Regions from separate parts of the Elstera cyanobacteriorum genome, predicted to be linked through region 4. Evidence: predicted binding sites of a transcription regulator. Region 4 holds the regulator's gene; each other region holds the start of a gene.
What was found. Region 4 encodes PhoB, which activates phosphate uptake and scavenging genes when phosphate is short. Its sites were predicted from a motif close to TNTCATAAAACTGTCA; they were not measured.
Positions count from the first base shown of each region.

Region 1: a site for PhoB is predicted at 3,374-3,389, ahead of ugpB (sn-glycerol-3-phosphate ABC transporter substrate-binding protein UgpB). Genes of this name have one in related genera too.
Region 2: a site for PhoB is predicted at 3,203-3,218, ahead of CHR90_RS03175 (PhoX family protein). Genes of this name have one in related genera too.
Region 3: a site for PhoB is predicted at 3,545-3,560, ahead of CHR90_RS13750 (PhoX family protein). Genes of this name have one in related genera too.

Region 1 covers NZ_NOXS01000030.1:189,171-194,861, reverse strand. Annotated here, with positions in the region: gene CHR90_RS06875 (LutC/YkgG family protein) at 1-326, shown strand, start outside; gene CHR90_RS06870 (Smr/MutS family protein) at 471-1,106, shown strand; gene CHR90_RS06865 (helix-turn-helix domain-containing protein) at 1,103-1,456, shown strand; gene CHR90_RS06860 (GNAT family N-acetyltransferase) at 1,453-2,022, opposite strand; gene CHR90_RS06855 (TerC family protein) at 2,150-3,079, opposite strand; gene ugpB (sn-glycerol-3-phosphate ABC transporter substrate-binding protein UgpB) at 3,438-4,754, shown strand; gene ugpA (sn-glycerol-3-phosphate ABC transporter permease UgpA) at 4,823-5,691, shown strand, end outside.
Region 2 covers NZ_NOXS01000025.1:57,312-63,002, reverse strand. Annotated here, with positions in the region: gene CHR90_RS03180 (LysR substrate-binding domain-containing protein) at 1-784, shown strand, start outside; gene CHR90_RS03175 (PhoX family protein) at 863-3,088, opposite strand; gene CHR90_RS03170 (DUF2333 family protein) at 3,386-4,363, shown strand; gene CHR90_RS03165 (methyl-accepting chemotaxis protein) at 4,758-5,691, shown strand, end outside.
Region 3 covers NZ_NOXS01000033.1:323,187-328,877, reverse strand. Annotated here, with positions in the region: gene CHR90_RS13765 (sensor histidine kinase) at 1-245, opposite strand, end outside; gene CHR90_RS13760 (response regulator transcription factor) at 217-900, opposite strand; gene CHR90_RS13755 (pyridoxamine 5'-phosphate oxidase family protein) at 980-1,420, shown strand; gene CHR90_RS13750 (PhoX family protein) at 1,491-3,446, opposite strand; gene CHR90_RS13745 (dipeptide ABC transporter ATP-binding protein) at 3,713-4,696, opposite strand; gene CHR90_RS13740 (ABC transporter ATP-binding protein) at 4,698-5,691, opposite strand, start outside.
Region 4 covers NZ_NOXS01000034.1:204,572-210,262, reverse strand. Annotated here, with positions in the region: gene pstC (phosphate ABC transporter permease subunit PstC) at 1-250, shown strand, start outside; gene pstA (phosphate ABC transporter permease PstA) at 243-1,550, shown strand; gene pstB (phosphate ABC transporter ATP-binding protein PstB) at 1,556-2,362, shown strand; gene phoU (phosphate signaling complex protein PhoU) at 2,386-3,132, shown strand; gene phoB (phosphate regulon transcriptional regulator PhoB) at 3,137-3,847, shown strand; gene CHR90_RS15940 (methyl-accepting chemotaxis protein) at 4,046-5,691, shown strand, end outside.

The sequences.
Region 1 (5,691 bases), on a different contig from region 4:
TTGGCAAGGCGGAGAATCCCGATCTTGTTTCCGTCACGCCGGTCGTCGGTGCGGTGGCGGAAACCGGCACGCTGGTGCTGACCTCCGGCCCGGCGACGCCGACCAGCCTCAACTTCCTGCCCGATACGCATATCGCCGTGGTCAAGCGCAGCCAGATCACTGGGCGCTACGAGGATGTGTGGGATACGATCCGCGCGACCGGCCCGGTGCCGCGCACGGTGAATATGATTTCCGGCCCGTCGCGCACGGGGGATATCGAGCAGACCATTCAACTCGGCGCCCATGGCCCGCGTCGGCTGCATATCCTCATTCTTGACGAGGCGTGACGCGGACCCGATCTTAACGGTATCAAGCCGCCGGGGATCTGCATCCCCGGCGCTTCTTTTTCAGCAAGGATACCGGTTCGCATGCTCCCCCCGCTTTCCCCCACGCCAGGGGCTTTCCCCCGGCTGGGCCTGGGGGGCTAGGCGATGGCCGGTAAGAAGGTGCCGCCCGCCCCGCGCCCCCCGTCGCGGCGGGGGCTGACGGCGGAAGAGCGCAGCCTGTGGCAGCAGGTGACCCAGCAGGTCGCGCGCCTGCGCCCGGAGCCGCCCGCCCCGGCGAAACCGGCCGAAGCGCCGAAGCCGGTCGATCCGGCCCCGCCCGCAGTGGGGGGACCGCGCCTCGCCCCCGTTAAGCCCGCCGATCCCGCCCTGCCGAAGGGCAAAGGCCCGCCGCCCGTGCGCCTGGGGCGGCTCGATAATATCGACCGGGCGACGGCCCGCCGGTTTGCCAAGGGCGAGCGGGAGATTGACGGGGTTCTCGACCTGCACGGCATGACCCAAGCCGCCGCGCATAACCGGCTGGTGGATTTCCTGTTGGGGGCCTGGGCGCAGGGCTGGCGCTGCGTGCTGGTCATCACCGGCAAGGGGATGGAGAAACCCGACCATCGCCCCTGGCCGGAGCCGGAGCAGCGCGGTATCCTCCGCCGCGCCCTGCCGCAGTGGATCAACGAGCCGCCGCTGAAGGGCAAGATTCTAGCCCTCACCCACGCCCGCCCCCATCATGGCGGCATGGGGGCTTTCTATGTTTTGATCCGCCGCGACCGGGAGGATAAACGGGGATGACCCCCTTCGGCGAACGCTGCCGCGCTTTGCGGGCGCAGAAGAAAGTTTCCCTGCGCACGATGGCCGCCGCGCTGGAAATCAGCCCGGCCTATTTGTCGGCGCTGGAAAACGGCCACCGGGGCCGCCCGTCGCGCGGCCTCGTGCGGCAAATCTGCGATTACTTCGGCCTGATCTGGGACGATGCGGAAGCCATGCAGCGCTTGGCCGACCTCTCCCACCCGCGCGTCACCATCGACACGGCGGGCTTGGACCCGCTGGCAACGGAACTGGCGAACCGGTTGGCGGAGCGGATTGGGGAGTTGGATCGGGGGGTTCTGGAGGAAATTTTGTCCAAAATTCCAAAGCATTAAGATAAGTATAAGCGCTCTTGCATCATCTTCACGTCTCCTCTCATGACCAGAGCGCTTAGAGATAATTTCGGAGACAGCGATATCGTGTCGGTTGAAAGTCGTTGGAAACCAAGCGTTTCGTAAAACAACAAAGCTCCGTAGCTTTCCTCTAAAACATATATCTGTATAAATTTGGCATCTTGCACAGATTTAAGTACAGATCGAAACAGCTCAGAGCCAATTTTGTGACGTTGATAAATGGGTAAGATATACATTCCCCATAAATAAGCGACGGCTCCAACTTCTTTGAAGATTGCGCTGCCCACAATTTTATTGTCAACATTGGCGAAGGCGATTTTTATATTATCGCCAGAAAGCATCGTGTCTAAATTTGGTAGATCAAGCGTCGAAATTAAGTCATCAAACTCAGCCTTAGGGAAGCGATGCAAATATGTCGCCGTCCAGGTTTCCCTCAAAAGAATTCTTAATAAATCTTTTTGCTCAGAATTAAATTCTTCGGCGGCAACTATTTTATATGATGTGTTTATCACTTTAAGAACCCCGAAAGAGTGAAGATAGAACTCCATCTTTTTGCCCTCACAAACCGAGGCGTTAGAATTGATAATTCACAACCCTGTTACATACATCAATAAAAAGCCCCCAAGGCAGAGCCTTGGGGGTTGATGTGCTATTGATATAGGCGAGGCGAAATCATTACGCGCTTTCCGCCTTCTGCCCCCGCGTCTTCCAGAGCGACAGTAGGATCGAACCGCCGATCAGGCCAACCGTCAGGCCGAGGGCCAGCGGGGTCGGCATTTTCCAGAAGTCGACCATCACCATCTTCGTACCAACGAGGACCAGAACCAGCGCCAGACCGTATTTGAGATACTCAAAGCGATGGATGATGCTGGCGAGCGCGAAATAGAGGGCGCGCAGGCCGAGGATGGCGAAGACGTTACTGGTGTAGACAATGAAGGGATCGGTGGTGATGGCGAAGATCGCCGGGATCGAATCGACCGCGAAGACCAGATCGGTCACTTCCACCAGGATCAGCGCCAGGAACAGCGGGGTGAGATAGAGCAGCCCGTTGCGCCGAACGAAGAACGCTTTGCCTTCATACCCTTCCGTCACCCGGAAATGCTTGCGGCAGAAGCGCAGGATCGGGTGATTGGCCGGATCGGGTTCCTTATCCGACGCAAACAGCATCTTAGCGCCGGTAATGATCAGGAAGCCGCCGAAGACATAGATCAGCCAATGCAGTTCCATGATCAAGGCCGTCCCGGCGAAGATCATGATCGCGCGCATCACCAGCGCGCCGAGAATACCCCAGAAGAGCACCCGGTGCTGATATTGCGGCGGAACCTGCAAGCTACCGAAGATGAGGGCGATAACGAAAATGTTATCGAGTGATAGGCTCTTTTCGATCAGATAGCCGGTCAGAAATTCCAGGGCTTTCACTTCACCCAGGCTGTACCAGATACCAACATTAAAGAGCAGAGCAATGACAATATAGAAGGCGCTTAGCTTCAACGCTTCGCGCGCGCCCATCGCGCGTTCCTTTTTATTCAGAACACCGAGATCGAGCGCGAGAAGAACAAGAACGAGGGCATTGAAACCAAGCCAAGCCCAAAGAGGCATGTCCATAGGGATCATCCTGCGTGCGGTGGCGCCCGTCGGCACCAGAGCATTGGGGAAAATCCGACATCACGGCTGCGGCCAGCCGTCAGAGGGGCCCGGATTATCGAACACTCGCTTTCAAGTGGCGGCGATCGGACAAGGGATCAAGAGAGGCGCGGAGATTTTTTTAAGGGCGCGTTTCAAAGTTTTTTTGCCTGCGCTTTAGCCAAAAACGCAAGGGAATGCGCGCATTTTGAACGGGTTTCGCACTGCAATGGTGATTTTCAACGCACTTTCTATGTGACACATCGGTTATGGCCATGTAACAAAACCATAACCGTCCGCGCGTAAGAGACGGCCATTGTTCCTAAAGGGGGAAGCTCACATGCGGTCTTTTATTGCGGCTCTCAGCCTCGGGTGTGCCGTCAGCGTCTCGGCTTTCGCGGCCCCGGTCGAAATCCAGTGGTGGCATGCGATGACGGGCGCGAACAATGATCGCGTCAATCAGCTCGTCGATGGCTTCAATGCCTCGCAGAGCGACTACAAGGTCGTCGCGACCTTCAAGTCGAACGATTATACCGAGCTGATGAACCAGACCATTGCCGCCTATCGCGCGGGCAATGCGCCGCACATCACCCAGGTCTTCGAAGTCGGCACGGCAACGATGATGGCCGCCAAGGGCGCCGTGAAGCCGGTGTACGAGCTGATGGCCGAAGCGGGCGAAAAGTTCGATCCGAACGTCTATCTGCCCGCGATTAAGGCCTATTACTCGACGGCCCAGGGCAAGATGCTGTCGATGCCGTTCAACAGCTCCACCCCGATTTTCTACTACAATAAGGATGCGTTCGCCAAAGCCGGTCTCGATCCCGAAAAGGCGCCGAAGACTTGGCCGGAAGTAATCGACGCCGCCAAGAAGGTCCGCGCTTCGGGGCATGCCTGCGGCCTGACCACCGCTTGGGTCACCTGGACCCAGATGGAAACCTTCAGCGCCTGGCACAATATTTCGTTCGGCACCAAGGCCAATGGCTTCGGCGGCTTTGATACGGAGTTCAAGTTCAACAACCCGACGATCGTGAAGCATTTCGAAACGCTGAACGAAATGCAAAAGGACGGCAGCTTCAAATACGGTGGCCGCACCACGCAGCCGGAAGGCCTGTTCCTGTCGGGCGAATGCGCGATGATCATGACCTCGTCGGGCTTCCTCGGCAACGCGATCAAGAATGCGAAGTTTAACTTCGCCACCGGCATGCTGCCTTATTACCCGGATGTCGCGGGCGCGCCGCAAAATTCGATCATCGGCGGGGCGACCCTGTGGGTGATGGGCGGTAAGAAGGCCCAGGAATATAAGGGCGTCGCCAAGTTCTTCACCTATCTGTCGCAGCTTGACGTGCAGATCGTGAACCATCAGCAGACGGGCTATCTGCCGGTGACCATCGCCGCTTATCAGGAAACCAAGCGTTCGGGCTTCTATGACCGCAATCCGGGTCGCGAAACCCCGATCCTGCAGTTGCAGAACAAGACCCCGACGGAAAATTCCTTCGGTGTGCGCTTCGGCAACCTGCCGAAGATCCGCGACCTGATCATGGATGAAGTCGAAGCCGCTTTCGCGGGCAAGATTTCGGTAAAGCAGGCGATGGATAACGCTGTGGCGAAGGGCAACGAAGAACTGCGCCGCTTCGAACGCACCGTCGCCAAGAACTAACCTTTCTCTTTTCCAACCTAAGGGCGGGGAGCGTGCTTCCCGCCCTTTTCGCCTTTTCGGGGGGTGCCGTGACGCCAGCCTCGTCCGCGCAAGCGCCGTTCCAGAATAAGCTGCTGCCGCTGCTGCTGCTGCTGCCGCAACTGCTGATTACGGTGGTTTTCTTCTACTGGCCGTCCGTCCAGGCGGTGCAGCAATCCTTGTATATTGAAGACCCCTTCGGGCTGAATTCCGAGTTTGCGGGCCTCGCCAATTTCACCGAGTTGTTCCGCAACTCAAGCTATGTCGATGCCTTCCTGCGCAGCCTGTTTTTCAGCGCCGCCGTGTCGGGCCTGTCGCTCGGTCTGTCGCTGCTGTTCGCGGTCTGCGCTGACCGGGTGGTGCGCGGGGCGACCGGCTATAAGACGTTGTTGCTGCTGCCCTACGCCATTGCCCCCGCACTGGCAGGGGTGACCTGGATGTTCGTCGTTCACCCGTCCATCGGCATTTTGGGCCGGGCGTTGGTGGCGATGGGGGTTGAGTGGAATTATCTGCTGAACGGCAATCAGGCGATGGCGCTCGTTATCTTTGCCGCCGCCTGGAAGCAGATCAGCTACAACTTCATTTTCTTCCTCGCCGGGTTGCAGTCGATCCCCCATTCACTGATGGAGGCCGCCGCGATTGACGGTGCCGGGCCGGGCAAGCGCTTCCGCGATATCGTCTTCCCGCTGCTCTCGCCAACCGCCTTCTTTTTGCTGGTGGTGAACATCGTTTACGCCTTCTTCGAAACCTTCGGCGTCATCCATGCCGTCACCTCCGGCGGTCCGGCCAAGGCGACCGAGATTCTGGTTTATAAGGTCTATTCCGATGGGGTCGTCGGTCTTGATATCGGCGGATCGGCGGCGCAGTCGGTTATTCTGATGCTGATCGTCATCGTTTTGACGGTCGTGCAGTTCCGCTT
Region 2 (5,691 bases), on a different contig from region 4:
GCGCATTCGAGGCCGCCTGCACCCAACGCCCGAAGGTCTAGCCCTTTTCGCCGAAGTGCAGAAGATTTATTCCGGTCTTGAGAGCCTCAAAAAGCTAGCGCGCAACCTTAAAGACGGGCGGTCGGGGCGGCTGCGGATTGCCGCCTCCCCCGCCCTTTGCATCGATATGATGCCCCAGGCGATTAGCCGCTTTCGCAAGGATCACCCGGACGTCAATTTTGAGGTGGAAACCCACCATTATAAGGATCTGGTCGATGCGCTGCTGGTCCAGGACGTCGACCTTGGCTTTGCTTTCGAAGCAACGCCGCATCCGGGGTTAAGCATCGAAGACTTGGCCGAAGGCGCGATGGTGGCGATCTTCCAAAAAGGCGCGGCCGCGCCTCTGCCTGCCGCCATCGAGCTTACGGAAATGACGCGCTGGCCCTTTATCGGCCTGCGCGCGGGCGATCCGCTGGGCGGGCTGCTGCACAATGCCATGAGCATGGCGGATGTCGCCCTCAACCCGGAAATCGAGGTCAAAACCAACCGCATCGCCCTGTCGCTGGTCAGCCGAGGGGCTGGGGCCGCTATCGTCGATGGTTATACCGCCGCCTCGGGCCAGCCGGAGCTGATCGACATTCGCGCGCTGAAAGACCCGTTAACCTATCGCGTCCAGGCCATTTGGGCGCGGCACCGCCCCCAGTCGGTGCTGGCCCGACAATTCATCCAGACCTTCGTCGATGTGGAACGCGAAACGACAGCAGCCCTGAATAGACGGAGCGGAATGCTGCGGGCTGCTGAATAAACCTGCGAAAAACCTGCCCAAAAAATAACCACGCAGCCCCGAAGGACTGCGTGGCTCTTTTCAGCATATGGTCTCGCGTTATGCGCCGACCACGCCACCATCCTTTTTGGTGATGACAATGGTCGCCGAGCGCGGACGCTTGCCCGCGCCGTACCCGGCATTCGCCGGCCACTGGCTTTCATACTTCGCCGGGTCGGTGACATCGGCCATCTTCGTGGCTTCGCCCGGATGCTGAATGTTGATGAACAGCGCCTTGCCATCCGGCGTTTCAGCAATACCGGTGATTTCCGACCCCTTCGGACCAACCAGGAAGCGCTTCAGTTCGCCTTCGGTCGGGGCCTTACCAACCGGGGTGGTGACGGTCAACTTCGCCCCATCGGCCTTCGTGTAGTTGATATTGACCTTCTGACCATCGCCAACCTTGCCCGGCAGGGCGGCCAGCATCATGCAGTTGGTCACATCCGTATAGGCGCCGTCATCGGTCTGGATCCAGCAGATGCCGGTCGCTTTGCTGAAGGCCAGACCATCCGGGCTGGAGAGATCCTGATTGGCGTTCAGCTTCGACAGATTGATGCTGGCCGGATCGGCGGACGCTTCGGCCCCGAAGAGGTAAATATCCCACGAGAAGGCCTTCGCCCCGGCCCCACCCGCTTCGCGCACGCGGATGATGTGACCGTGCGAATTACCGGTCTGCACGCGCGAGGTACCCTTGACGTCGGAATAAGCCCGCGGATTCGCGGCATCCGGCTCCAGCGCCGAACCACCCTTGGGCTCCGACGTGCGGTTAGCGTTATTGGTCAGGGTGAAATAGACTTCACCATTAGCCGGATTGACGGAACACCATTCCGGGCGATCCATCTTGGTTGCGCCAACCGCATCGCCCGCGAGGCGCGCATTGACGGCAACATCCGCCTGATCGGCGAAGGCATATTTGTCGTAGCCTTTGATCTTCGGATTGTTGATCGACAGTTCGATCCACTCGCCGGTCCCATCGGCATTGAACTTCGCGACGTAGAGCGTCCCCTTGTCGAGATACTTATCGCCAACAGCCAAACGGTCAGCTGCCGTCGCATCCGACGCCGACCAAGTGGCTTCCGACACGAATTTATAGATATACTCGTTGCGCGCATCGTCGCCCATGTAGACGGCGAGCGGCTGGCCATTAACCGGAAGGCTGAAAGCGGCGCTTTCATGCGCATAGCGGCCCAGGGCCGTACGCTTCTTCGCCAGCTTGGTCTTATCGTACGGGTCCATTTCGACCACGTAGCCCTGACCGTTCATTTCGTTGCGATAATCATCGCTGCCGTCGGCCGAGGTTCCGGTCTTAACATTGTTCCAGCGCATGTACTTATCGTCGGAACCCGCCGATTCCCAACCGTGACGCGAGGCAGCCCCTTCGGCGCGGCCATAGCGCTTCAGTGCGGTGACCGACTTATCGTTACCGCGCGCTTCGTCATCGCCCTTGGCACGGAAGAAGTAGCCGTTCCAATTCTCTTCACCGGTCATCAGCGTACCCCAGGGGCTTTTCCCGGTGCCGCAGTTGTTCAACGTGCCGCGGGTTTTGGTGCCGTCGGGGGAATATTTGGTCTTCAGCAGCGCATTGCCCCGCGCGGGGCCGCTGATTTCCATTTCGGTCAGGGTGGTGAAGCGACGGTTGAAGGCCGACGCCTTCACATATTCCCACTTGCCGGCGGCATTCTTACGAACTTCGACGAAGGACACGCCGTGGATCGCCAATTCCTTATCTACTTCGGCTGCCGGGCGGGGCAGCGTGGCGGTACCGCCCGTCGGATGGATAAAGAAAGAGGAGAGTTTTTCGTCGGTGGTGGCTTCGTGATTGACGCCGAGAATGCCACGATTGGTCGCGGTGGTGGACGGCTTGCCGTCCGCGCTCAGGCCGAACCACTCCATCCCATCGTGATGATCACCCGCCCGGTTTTCAAAATCGGCATCGGTGCCGTCGTTCTTATAATCCGGGGTATTAGCGGTCAGCGGATCGCCGAGGGCGTAAATGATCTGCGCGTCATAGCCTTCCGGTACGATAACGGCATCGGCTAGGCTCTTTGCCACCGGCTTGAAGCCCAGCAGCTTCTTCGCCTTATCGGCGGCCTGGGCATCACCCGCGATGGTCAGGGCGGACACACCGCCGAGCGATCCGAACAGCGCGGTTGCCGCCGTGCCCATCAGCACCGAGCGGCGGCTGAGGCTGGCATCGACCACCGAAGCGAAGGTCGGGTTATCGGAAAGGTTGGTCACCTCGTCGGCGTCATGGGTCGTGGCGGGCGCCAGGCTTGCGTCGGTCATCGGTGTCTCGCAGATCAAGGGTCTAAACGGGTGCGGGGGAATGCGTCGGCACGCACCCGCAGTTTTGCCAGGGCAACCATGCCGTTCCGAAATGACGCTTCCGTGACGATTCTCTGACAGATTCCTGAAAAATCCTGTGATCTTCTCCAGGGTATTTTAGGTTAATGGAGCCATACCCCCCTGGAAAACCTTCCGGCATTCTGAAATTTTACGCTCTCGGCCTTATATATGCCGTAGCGCCGTCCTAGAGTGGCGGAATGGAGCCGTTCAGGGTCCGGGGGGAAGGGAGTTTATCGGGTGACGGAATTCGACTTCGAAAAACGGTCGCTGGCTTCGCGCTTCTGGCCGAAGCGCCTAAGGATCGGCGTGGGGCTCATTGGCAAGATGGCCTTGGCGCTCGTGCTGCTCGTCGCACTGTATATTCCGGTCGGCATGCTGTGGGTTCATGTCATCGACGATGATACAACCCTGGCGCCGACCGAGCTTCCCCAAGGCGGCAGTCATGCGGTGGCCATGGCGGCGACGCTGATCGAACGCGAAACCATCACCCACCGCTGGACGGCCAATGATCCGATTTTTCTACCGGGCTGGTGGCTCGACAATATGCCGGAGTTTCAGACCGGTATGATGGAGGCCATTGGGCGGTTCTCTACGGAGATGATGGATCAGATCGGCCGCAATCGGGGTTCCTCCCAAGCCGATCCCGACCTATCAAAAGCCGTCGATTTGCTGAAGTCGGCGCCGAATATCTGGCTGTTCGATTTTTCCACCTCCTGGGCGCCGACCACCTCCTCCGACGCCAAATACCGGGCTGCGGCCAAAGCGCTGCGGACGTATAACCAGCGCCTCGGCCAAGGGCAGGCGCTGTTCGAGCGCCGGGGCGACAATCTCATCGCCCTGCTCGACCGGATCATGTCCGACCTCGGTTCGGCCTCCGCCGTGCTCGACCGACAGATCCTGGAAGGCCGCGACCAGTTTATCGACCGGCGGGCGGATAATGTCTTCTATGGGGTCAAAGGGCGGCTATACGCCTATTACCTGATCCTGCGCGAACTCGGGACCGATTATCAGCAGCTTCTACGCGAACGGGAGGCCTTTAATGTCTGGACCCAGATGCTGGCCAGCCTGCACGAAGCCTCGTTGCTCAACCCGCTCATCGTCATGAACGGCGCGACCGATGGGGTCTTCGTTGCCAACCATCTGGCAACGCAGGGCTTTTATCTCTTGCGCGCCCGAACCCAAGTGCGCGAGGTTTCGGAAATCCTCGTCCGCTAACACCATAAGAGGATCGGTTCTGACCGGACGGACAGTTTCTTGCGCTAAAACCTACCGCAACGCACAATAACGTCCGGTTATAGCCACAGCATCCCATTATATTTCTCAAAAATTTCTGATTTGTTTAAAAACCATTTCAGGCGATGCCGCCCTCCCCCGCATCGTCCAGGAATGGGGTTCCCCAGCCCTTTCCGCACGCGCCATCGCCTGGGAGTTGCCCGCCCAAGGCTGGCGCCGGTTCGTCACAGGCCGGTGCCTCTTCCAATGCGATGGCGCGTCTCTAGATGAATAGGTAGATGCCTCCCGCCGTCTCCCAGGCCCTTGGTCTCAGGACGGATGGCGCATTTCATGCATGCATTTTTGAATACGGTCGTATTAGCAAGGAAGGTCTGGCATGGCTGAGCATCGCATTCCTTCGGTCTGGACCCCGCGCCTGACGCTCCGCCGCGTGCTGGTGACATTATTCCTGATCGTTGCCGCCGCCGTCGGGTACACACAGGCCAATATGCTGACGACCTATACGGCGTTCGCCACCGATACGCTGAACACATCGACTGGCAAAATCCTGACCTATCTCGTCCGCGATAAGATGACGCGGGTGTATAGCGAACGTATCGCCCCTATCGCGAATGAATGGAGCCGCTCAACCGACCTGCCCCCGGCAACCGAAGCGAAAGACGTGGCCAAGCTGGGCTTCACGACCGATCTTTTTTACACGCTGACGCCGGTGATCGAGCAGCAGATCAATCTGGTTGCGGTGAATATCTTCACGCCGGAGATGGCTCTGCTCTCGCGCACCACCAAGGGCGGCAAGGCGACCGCGACGGAAGATCAAGCCCTTCTCGATCAATTGAAGGCTCGCGATCGCGGCGCCCAGCGCCAAGCCTTCGAAATTCTCTGGCAATCATCAGAAGGCCGCCCGCTGCACAGTATTTTTGTACCGGTCGGCGGTTTCCGTGTTCTTGGCATCATGGAAGTGGTGACCGATCCGCTGCACCTGCTGGAAGGCATCGGCCCGTCGCTCGATGGTACGGTCGAGATTTTTGACGGTAAAAACCAGAGCGTGTTCAAGAGCGAAGGTCTGCCCCAAGGGGTGAGTGATGTTGCGACCGCCCGCACGACCCTCATGGGCGGCAATAATCGCCCCTGGGCCGGTTTGGCCCTGACGCGCGGGATCGATGACTTTACCCAGCAAGCAGCGGATGTGCAGAGTAACAGCCAGCAGGCCTTGCTGATCCTCGCCGTTGTCGTTGCCGTCGGCGGGTTCATCGTGCTGCGGATTGCGGTTTTCCGCCCCCTCGGGATTTTCGCGCAGGTGATGGAAGCCG
Region 3 (5,691 bases), on a different contig from region 4:
AGCGCCTCGATCTCTGCCCGCACCAGGGCTTCCTGATAGCGGTCGAGATAGAGCAGCCCGGCCCACAGCATCAGCGGCGCCAGCAGGTTCACCGCCAAAATGCGCACCGTCAGCGTCGAAATTCGGCGCTTTTTGACCGGCGCATCGCGCACCTCGGCGGCGGCTTTCTGCTCGCCGACGAGCGCGATATGCGCCGGAGCCACGCCGCGCGGCGGCTCAGGCGGAGAAACGGTATCCGACGCCATAGAGGGTTTCGATTTCGGAAAAATCGTCGTCGGTCGCTTTGAACTTTTTGCGCAGGCGCTTAATGTGGCTGTCGATGGTGCGGTCATCGACGAAGGCGCTTTCGCCATAGGCGGCATCCAGCAACTGATCGCGGCTTTTCACATGGCCGGGGCGCTGGGCCAGTGCCTTCAGGATCAAGAATTCCGTCACCGTCAGGTCGATGGGCAGGCCCTTCCAGGTGCAAAGATGGCGCTTTTCATCGAGCGCCAGATTGCCGCGCACCATCATCGCCGGATCGCTGGCCGCCGCCGCTTCCCGCCGCCGCAGCACCGCGCGGATACGGGCGAGCAGCAGGGTTTGGCTGAAGGGCTTACGGATATAATCATCCGCCCCCAGCGACAGGCCGGTCAATTCATCCTCGTCGTCGTCCTTCGAGGTGAGGAAGATCACCGGCAGCGTGCTGGTCTTGCGCAACCGCTCCAGCACCTCAAGCCCATTGAGGCGCGGCATTTTAATGTCGAGCACGGCCAATTCGGGCGGCTTGCCGAGGATGCCCTGCAACCCCGCTTCGCCGTCGGAATAGGTCCGCACCTCAAAGCCTTCCGCTTCCAGCAGCATGGAAACAGAGGTGAGGATGTTCTGATCGTCGTCGATCAACGCAATGGTCTGCGGCATTCTCTGCCCTTCTTGTTGCCCGAGGATCACACTAGCTTGGGTCTCGCATCAGTTTACGGCAAAAAAAGGAAGCATCACCATGGATCTCACCGCCGAAGCCCGCCGCATTCTGCTCGGCGCCCGCCGGGGTGCGCTGGCAACCCTGTCTGGGGAGGCCAAAGATCCTTACGCTTCGCTGGTTTCGACCGTCGCGGGGGAGGATTTGGCCCCGCTGCTGCTGCTCTCAACCTTGTCACAGCACGCGCAGAATTTAGCGGCCGATCCGCGCGCCTCGCTGCTGCTGGAATCGCCGGAAGTCGCCACCGCGCCAGACGCTCTCGCCGCCGGGCGGGTGACGCTGCAAGGCACGGTAGAGAAAGCCGATAAAGACGGGCTACGCGCCGCCTATCTCGCCGCGCACCCGGAGGCGGAGATGTACTATCAGTTCACCGATTTTCACCTCTACCGCCTCGTCGCCCCGCGCCTGCATTTTGTGGCGGGGTTTGGGCGGGTGGTGTGGCTCGAAACGGCGATGCTGTAACCAAAACGCCGGGACCATCGGCCCCGGCGTTCGGTCAGGATGGGGGCCGAAGCCCCCGCCCCTATTTGTCTTAGGCGTGCGGCAGCGTGATCGCCGTGGTCGCCAGCGTCAGATAACCGACGGCGGCGCCGTAGCGGTCCTTATAGTTGGCACGGACCAGCGGATCGAGCGTGGCTTGCACTTTGGCGTGCAGGCTCTTGCTCCAGTCACCGACGTGCTGGAAGTTGCTCATGATGTAGGTCCAACCGTTGAGTTCATCGACGGCATGCAGACCGGTCGACTCGCCGCCCGCCGGGACCGACAGCAGACGCGACAGTTCCTTGGTATCGACGTTATAGGCCCAGAGGAAGTTGTTCACGTGGCTGCCGCTGTCTTCGCCGATGAAGAGGGTGCGCAGCTTTTCCGAGAACTTCAGATTATCCGGGTTGCCGACGATGTTCGGGTTCGACAGGTTGCCGAGGTCATCGGCCTTAATGTCTTCGCCGATCAGCAGCATCTTGCTGCTCTGCGGTACCCAGTCGCTGTTGATCTTGGCGCCCGTGCTGTCGGTCGTATTACCGCCCAGCTTATGCTCCATGACGCCGCCGGCGTTCAGGGCCTTCTCGAGGGTAATATTGCTGTCCTCGTGATGGCCCTTGCCGCCCTTCACCATCGAATCGACGATGTTCTGCAGCGCCGAGTAAGCGACCTTATCCTTCGCGTTGACCGTCGTGCCTTCCATCTTGGTGAAGGCCATCGAGCCGCCGACGTAAGAGGCATAGCGGTGGGTTTCGAGGAAGGCGGCCGCCTTTTCCATACCCGGCTTAATCTTCATCCAATTGGCCGCGCCGCCGATCCAGACCTTCTTGTAGGAAGCATCGTTCGGATCTTCCTTCTTCACATCCAGAATATCGGTCGGCTTCAGGCTGTTCGCCATCGCTTCGATTTCAGCGCTGGTGGCATGGCCCAGCTTAATCCAGGTGATCTTCGTGCCCGGCGCATTGGTATCGAGCGAGAAGCCCGGCGCGTATTTGGCGACATAGAGCGTGCCCGCCGACAGATCCTTCGCCTTATCGGCAACGAACAGGAACAGGCCGGAGTTGGTGGCATCGTCGCCCATCAGCACGGTGCGATTGTCCGGCATCACCTGCACGAGTTCGTGCGAGATGCGGCCCATATTGTAGTGCTTCTTGATCGACCCGGTGCCGTCGGCGTGAACAGTCACTTCCGGCAGATGGCCGTAGTGATAGGGGTTCGCCTTATTTTCATCCCCGAAGGTGTTCTTGCTGAACGCCTTAAAATATTTCACGCTGTCGATAAAATACGCATCGGGTTCATATTCTTCCGACGACAGATGCGTACCCCAGGGCGACAGGCTGGCGCCGCAGGTGATCCACAGACCGTGAACCTTCGAGGTATCGACATTGTGATACTTCACCAGCGACAGTTTGCCGGTCTGCGGGTTTTGGTCGAGCGTCAGCACGGCGATCGGCGACGGCAGGGCGCCATAAGCATCCTTCCCGGCCTGATCCCAGGTGGTGTATTCGAACTGCACGACGGCGAAAACCGTATTGCCCTTCACGCCCTTCACTTTGGCGCCGGGAACCTTCAGCAGCGAGGTTCCGTCCGGGCTGTCGGAGAAGAAATGGCGTTCCTTGCCCGGCACCGAGCGGTCGATGATCGGCTGATTGTTGATGTCGTAATAGCCACCCGCCAGGATCTTGCCGCCCTTGCCATCGGGAACCATGTCGCCGGTAATGAAGAACGGCTCGTAGCTCAGCGGGAACTGCTTACGGCTCTTGTCCGACAGTTCGAATTCGATGGCCGAATTCACATAGGTGGTAGCCATCGCCTGCGGATTGGACAGGGTCGGCGCCGCCATGCTGACGAAGCGCGCGGTATTCGGACGGATCGTCGCGGCCAGGGCGGTATTATTGCCGAGGCCCGCCAGGAAAGACCCGACGGTCCCGACCGCCAGCGGCAGCAGCGGCACACCGGCGGCAAATTTCAGGGCCTGGCGACGGGACGTATTGATCGTTTCAGTCATGGCTGAGCATCCATTCGGCTGGGCATCAAATAGGGAGGGCGGCCAACCGGATTATTCCGGCATGCCGTCCCACGCCGCCGGACTTTAGTGGCTGCGAATGACTGTTTTATGACTACCGGCACCCTGACAGGGGCGTCTTGCCGGAACGATATTTACTTCCTGATACTTTATACAGGGCTGTCGATCATTCGAGACTGGGCCGTCATACGCGCGCAGGCAGGGGGCTTTTCCGACGGTCCCGTGGCAAAGCCCCCTTACGCCTGGACCTAAGCCGCCTCGCCCCGCAAGACCACCGGGCAAGCGACCGTGCGGTTGCCGACCAAGACCGGATCAGGGCGGGTTTCACTGCACGAAGGCTGCACCAGCGGGCAGCGCTTGTGGAAGGCGCAGCCGGAAGGCGGGTTGAGCGGCGAGGGCAGTTCGCCCGAGAGTTTCGGGCGGTCCTCGACGGCATGGCCCGCCAGCCGCAGGCGCGGACGGCTGCCCAGCAGGGCTTGGGTATACGGGTGGCGCGGATCTTCGAAAATCTGCTCCACCGGCCCATATTCCACCGGGCGCCCGAGGTACATGACCATCACGTCCGAGGCAATATGCCGGACGACGCCGAGGTCATGGGAGATGAAGACATAGGCCAGATCCAGCTCGTCCTGCAAATCCATCAGCAGGTTCAGTACCTGCGCCTGGATCGACACATCGAGCGCCGACACTGGCTCGTCCGCCACCACGACGCGCGGGTTCAGCATCAGCGCGCGGGCAATGGCGATGCGCTGACGCTGCCCGCCGGAAAACATATGCGGATAACGGCCATAGAAGTCGGGCCGCAGCCCGACCTTCGCCATCATCGCTTCCGCCGCCGCGCGCCGGTCCGCTGCGCTCATCTCCGGGCGGTTGATCGCCAGCGGTTCTTCCAGCGCCTTGCCGATGGTATGGCGCGGATTCAACGAGCCGTAGGGGTTCTGGAACACCATCTGCACACTTTGGCGCAAGCGCTTGCGCGTGGCAGCATCGGCCTGGGTCACCGGCTTGCCGTCGATGAACAATTCGCCGTCCGACGGCTCTTCGAACAGCGCCAGCATGCGCGCGAGCGTGGATTTGCCGCAGCCGCTTTCCCCAACAATAGCGAGCGTTTGCCCGGCATTGAGGGTGAAGGACACGCCATCCACCGCCTTCACCGTGGCGGTCGGCTTCAGGAAGCCCCGGCTGACGCTATAATGGCGGCGCAGATCGACCGCCTTCATCAAATCGGTCATCTTACACAGCCTCCACGGCCATCGGTTTGCCGTCAGCATCGAGCGGCGAATGGCAGCGAACAGCCCCACCCGCGAACTCCGGGCGCAGGGCCGGGCCGTCGATCCGGCAGCGGTCGGACACAAAACCGCAGCGCGGGTTGAACAAGCAGCCCTTCGGCCGGTCGCCAATCCCCGGCACAACCCCTGGGATCGTCGGCAACCGCTGCCGCCGCCCGCCGTGGGCCGTAACCGCCGCATGTTCGGGCAAGGCATTCAGCAGCGCCGCCGTATAGGGGTGACGGGGCGCCGAAAACAGCCGTTCGACCGGCGCCTGCTCCACCACCTGCCCCGCGTACATCACCTGCATGCGGTGCGCGGCTTCGGAAACGACAGCCATATCGTGGGTGATCAGTACCATCGCCATATTCTGATCGCGCTGGAGATTGGTCAGCAGGTCCATGATCTGGGCCTGGATGGTCACATCCAACGCGGTCGTCGGCTCGTCGGCAATCAGCAGACGCGGACGGCAGGAAATCGCCATCGCGATCATAACGCGCTGGTTCATCCCGCCCGAAAGCTGGTGCGGATAGGCCGAGAGGCGCGAGATTGGGTCAGGAATGCCGACTTGGGTCAAAAGCTCCAGGATACGCTCGCGCCGCTGCGCCTTGCTGCCACCCATATGGACTTGCAGGGCCTCGTCGATCTGATGACCGATAGTGAAGCAGGGGTTGAGGCTGGTCGTCGGTTCCTGGAAGATCATGGCAATATCTTTGCCGACGATCGCCCGGCGCTGCGCCGGGGTCAGGGACAGAAGATCGCGCCCATCAAACGCCAGCTTATCGGCGCGGACGATGGCGTAATCGGGCAGTAGCCCCATCGTCGCCAGCATCGACACCGACTTCCCGGAGCCGGATTCGCCCACGACGCCCAGCACTTCGCCAGCGGGAACGGAAAGGTCGATCCCATCCACTGCGCGGAACAAGCCGCGCGAGGTGGGAAATTCGACGGTGAGATTG
Region 4 (5,691 bases):
CCGCGCCATCGGCGAAACCATGATCGTGGCGATGGCCGCCGGTTTGGCCGCCAACCTAACCTTCAACCCGCTGGCCGCCGTGACCACGGTGACGGTGCAGATCGCGACCCTGCTGGTCGGCGATCAGGAGTTCGACAGCCCCAAAACCCTGTCGGCCTTCGCCCTTGGGCTGGTGCTTTTCGTCATCACCCTGTGCCTGAACGTCATCGCTCTGGCCGTTGTCCGCAAATATCGGGAAAAATATGACTGATATCGTCGAACGCCCCGCCCTCGGTGTTCACGCCACCGACGAGGCTACCAAGCGCTTGAAGCGGCGATATGCGGCTGAAAAGCGGTTCCGCGGTTACGGGCTGGCCGCCATCCTAGTCTCGATGCTTGCGCTGGCCGTGCTGCTTTGGAGCATCGTCAGCCAAGGGTATACCGCCTTCACGGCGACCACCCTGACGCTGACGGTCACCATCGATCCGGCAATGGCCGATCCTGGCGGCAAGCGCAACCCGGACGACATGCGAACCGGCGACTTCCAGGGCATCGCCCGCGCCGGGCTGCGCAGCCTGTTCCCGGATGTAACCGACCGTAGCCAGACCCGCGCGCTCTACACCCTGCTCTCCAACGGCGCCGGCGATGACATTCGCGATAAGGTTCTGGCGAACCCGGCACTCATCGGTCAGCAAGTGACGATTAAAGTGCCGGTCGCGTCGGACTACGACATGTACGCCAAGGGCCATTTCGGTAAAACGCCGAAGGGCGGCGAGGCCCGCCTGTCGCCGCAGCAGATCGCCTGGTTCGAAACGCTGCGCGCCGACGGCAAGGTGCACCGCAGCCTGAACATTTGGTTCCTCTCCAGCGGCGATAGCCGTCAGCCGGAACTGGCGGGGGTTGGCGGCGCCATCATTGGCTCCTTCCTGACCTTGGCGGTAACGCTGATTATCGCCTTCCCGCTCGGGGTAATGGCGGCGATCTATCTTGAAGAGTTCGCCCCGAAGAACCGCTGGACGGATATCATCGAGGTGAACATCAACAACCTCGCCGCGGTTCCTTCCATCGTCTTCGGTCTGCTCGGCCTCGCGGTCTTCCTCAATGTCTTCGGCCTGCCCCGCTCTGCCCCGGTTGTCGGTGGCGTCGTGCTGGCGCTGATGAGCTTGCCGATCATCATCATCGCCTCCCGCGCCTCCTTGCGTGCCGTGCCGCCGTCGATCCGGCAAGCGGCCCTCGGGCTTGGGGCCAGCCGGGTGCAGGTGGTCACGCATCACGTGCTGCCGCTGGCAATGCCGGGCATCCTGACCGGGACGATCCTGTCGATGGCCCATGCGCTGGGCGAAACCGCCCCACTGCTGATGATCGGCATGGTCGCCTTTATCGTCGATATTCCCCAGGGCTTCACCCAGGCCGCAACGGTGCTGCCGGTGCAGATCTACCTGTGGGCCGATAGCCCGGAACGGGGCTTCGTTGAAAAGACCTCCGCCGCGATCATGGTTCTACTGGCCTTCCTGCTGGTCATGAACGCGATTGCGATTTTCCTCCGCAAGAAATTCGAACGGAAGTGGTAATCCCCATGTTGGCGACCGAAACGAAAACCGCTGCTGCCGTGAATGGCGCTGCCAAGCACGTAAAGATGAAAGCCTCGGACGTCGAGGTTTACTACAGCGAAAAGCGGGCGCTGAATAAGATCAGCCTAGATGTGCGCGAACATGAGGTAACGGCGCTGATCGGCCCGTCGGGCTGCGGGAAATCGACCTTCCTGCGCACGCTGAACCGCATGAACGATGTGATCGAAGGCTGCCGCGTCGGCGGGACCATCCTGCTCGACAAGCAGGATATCTACGATCCAAGTATCGATGTCGTGCAACTGCGCGCCCGGGTGGGGATGGTGTTCCAAAAGCCGAACCCCTTCCCGAAGTCGATCTACGATAATGTCGCCTATGGCCCGCGTATCCACGGCCTCGTCCGTAACCGCGAAGAAACCGATGCGGTCGTCCAGCGGTCACTGGAACGTGCCGGTCTGTGGAAAGAAGTGAAGGACCGTCTGCACGAAGGCGGCACCGGGCTTTCGGGCGGTCAGCAGCAGCGCCTGTGCATCGCCCGCGCCATTGCGGTCGATCCCGAGGTTATTCTGATGGATGAGCCCTGCTCGGCGCTCGATCCCATTGCCACTGCGAAGATCGAAGAGTTGATCGACGAACTGCGCAGCAATTACACCATCGTCATCGTCACCCACTCGATGCAGCAGGCCGCGCGCGTGTCGCAGCGCACCGCCTTCTTCCATCTCGGGGATCTGGTCGAAGTCGGCGATACCGCGCAGATTTTCACCAATCCGAACGACGAGCGCACCCAGGGCTACATCACGGGCCGCTTCGGCTAAGCCGGGGGCAGAAGGAATAGATCATGTCGAATGAACATATCGTTTCGTCCTTCGACGAAGAGCTGCGCGCGCTGCATAAGTCGATCATGCAGATGGGTGGGCTGGTGGAAGCCCAGATCGCCCAGTCTTTGCAGGCGATGAATAAGCGCGACAGCCAATTAGCCTCCGCCGTCGTCGCCAACGACGGTCAGGTCGATGCACTGCATCACGAGATTGACGAACAGGTCGTGCGCATGCTGGCCCTGCGCCAGCCGATGGCATCCGACCTGCGCACCGTTGTTGCGTCGCTGCGCATTGCGACCGATCTCGAGCGGATCGGCGATTACGCCGCCAATATCGCCAAACGCACCCTGGCGCTGAACGTCTCGCCGACCGTCAAACCGGCGGCGGGCGTGCTACGCATGGGCAAGATCGTCCAGAGCATCGTCAATGACGTGCTGGATGCCTATGCCGACCGTAACGCCGACCGCGCCGCCGCGATCCGTGAACGCGATACGGAAGTGGATGAACTCTACACGTCGCTGTTCCGCGAGCTTCTGACCTATATGATGGAAGACCCGCGCAACATCACCGCCTGCACCCATGTACTCTTCATGTCGAAGAACCTGGAGCGGATGGGCGACCATGCCACCAATATCGCCGAAACGATCTATTACATCGTGCGCGGTAAGGTTCCAGCGGAAGAGCGCGCCAAGGGCGACCTGTCGAGCGTAACCGCGATGACCGAGAAGGGTGAAACCTTCGTGGCTGCCGACAGCAAAGGGAACTAAGGGCATGTCGCCCGTCACACCGTTAGTCCTGGTGGTCGAAGACGAAACCGCCATTGCCACACTGCTACGCTACAATCTGGAACGCGAAGGCTTCCGGGTTTGTACTGCCGCGGATGGCGAGGAAGCGCTGATCATCGCCGCCGAGCAGAACCCCGATCTGGTGCTGCTCGACTGGATGCTGCCGATGCTGTCGGGCATCGAAGTCTGTCGCCGGTTGCGCCGCCTGCCGACGGCGCGCGCGACCCCGATCATCATGCTGACGGCGCGCGGTGAGGAAGGCGACAAGATCCGGGGCCTTGATAGCGGGGCGGACGATTATGTGACGAAGCCGTTCTCGGTCTCGGAACTGATCGCCCGCGTCAAGGCTGTGCTGCGCCGCACCCGCCCGTCGGTGGATGGCGAAAGCCTGAATTTCGCCGATGTCATGCTCGATCTGGCAGCGCATCGCGTGCGCCGGAACAACCGCGACATTCACCTCGGGCCGACCGAATTCCGGCTACTGCGCTATCTGATGGAGCATCCAGGCCGGGTGTTCAGCCGCGAACAATTGCTGGATGCGGTGTGGGGCGCCGATGTCTACGTCGAGCCGCGCACGGTGGACGTTCACATCCGCCGCCTGCGCAAAGCCCTGAATGGCGAGGGGGAAACCGACATCGTGCGCACCGTCCGCTCGGCGGGTTATGCGCTGGATGAAACGGTGGATGCCACGGGCTGAGGGTCTTCGGCGCCAGTTTTCAACGGAAAATTGAAAGGCCAGGACGGGAAACCGCCCTGGCCTTTTCGCAGGCATGCAACCAATGCACGTCATGTCTGAAAAATACCTAGTCGATATTTATTTAAAAATAGTAAAATATACGGGAAATTTACAGCTTTTCCCGATCCCCATCGGGAACCCCGCCCGGAGGGCCGCCCTATGACGACCAGTCGTTTTTCCTTTGCAGGGCTTGGCGTTCAGCAACGCCTGATCCTGACCTTCGTCGCTTTGGCCGCGATCCTGGCGGGGGCGATTACCCTTAACGCCTATCGCGTGATCCGTGCGGCCCTGGTCCATGACGTACAGGCCGACGTCAATCGGGGCCTTGAGGTGATGAAACTGTTGGTTGCCGAGCGCGGCGGCCGGTTCGAGCTGGTCGGCGGGCACCTTACCCTGTCCGGGCTGCCGCTTGCGGGCGATGCGACCTTGGTCGATGCGGTCAGTAAACTATCGGGCGGGGTAGCAACGATCTTCCAGAAGGACGAACGGATCTCCACGACCGTTCAAAAGCCCGATGGGGGCCGCGCCATCGGCACCAAGCTGGCGCAAGGCCCGGCCTATGACAGTATCTTCCGCGACAAACGCACCTATAGCGGCCCGGTCGATATTTTCGGCAAACCCTATCTGGCGGTCTATGATCCGATCCTGGATGGGGCGGGCGAGGTGATCGGCATTCTATTCGTTGGCGAACCGACCGCCGTGGTCGCTGCCGAAAGCGCCACCATCCTGCAGGAAAATCTGATCGGCGCCGCCTTGGCCCTAATCTTGGGCAGCGCTATCGTCGCCCTCGTCGTCCGCTCGCAACTGCGCCGCGTCTCGCATTTGACCGATCTGTTTGCCACCTTGCAAAGCGATCCACGCATTCTGACGCCCGCTGAAACGAACCGACGCGACGAAATCGGCGCCCTGGCGCGGGCGCTGGCCGACTACTCGCGGCAACTCGACATGGCCCGCCAGCACGCCGCTGCAGAAGCGCGCAAGATCAAGCAAGAGATTGCCCGCAAGATGGCCCTGGAAATGGCCATCGCCGATTTCGGCAATAGCATCGACGGCGTTGTGGCCACGGTGGTCTCCGCCGCCGCGCAATTGCAGCAGAATGCCGAAACAGTTAACGGCAATGCCATGATGACCTCCGAACAAAGCAACGAGGTCGCGGTTGCCGCCGAACAGGCAACCGCCAATGTGCAAACCGTCGCCTCGGCCTCCGAAGAACTCAACGCCTCGATCCGGGAGATCAACCGCCAGGTCGCCGAAGCCGCCGCCATCGCCGGAACCGCTGTAACGGAGGCCGAGCAAACGGGCAGCATCGTCCGCACCTTGTCCGACGCTGGGCAGCGGATTGGCGAGGTTGTGGGGCTGATTTCCGAAATCGCCGCGCAAACCAATCTGCTGGCACTGAATGCCACCATCGAAGCCGCCCGCGCTGGGGAAGCGGGCAAAGGGTTTGCCGTGGTGGCGTCGGAAGTGAAGAACCTTGCCGGGCAGACCGCGCGGGCGACCGAGGATATTCAGGCCCAAGTCGGCGCCATTCAGCAGGCAACGCAGCAGGCCGTGACGGCGATCACCACGATCACCCGCACCATCGAGCGTATCAACGACATTAACCTCGGTGTTAAGGTCGCGATGGAGGAACAGGGGGCCGCAACCTCCGAAATCGCGCGCAATGTCACGGAAGCCGCCAGCAGCACCCAAAATGTGACGGAAATCACCATCGCGGTCACCCGCGCCGCTGTGGAAACCGGCAGCATGGCGGGCGAGGTGCTGTCGGCGGTCGGTAGCCTGACGGCCCAGGCGGAAACCCTGAA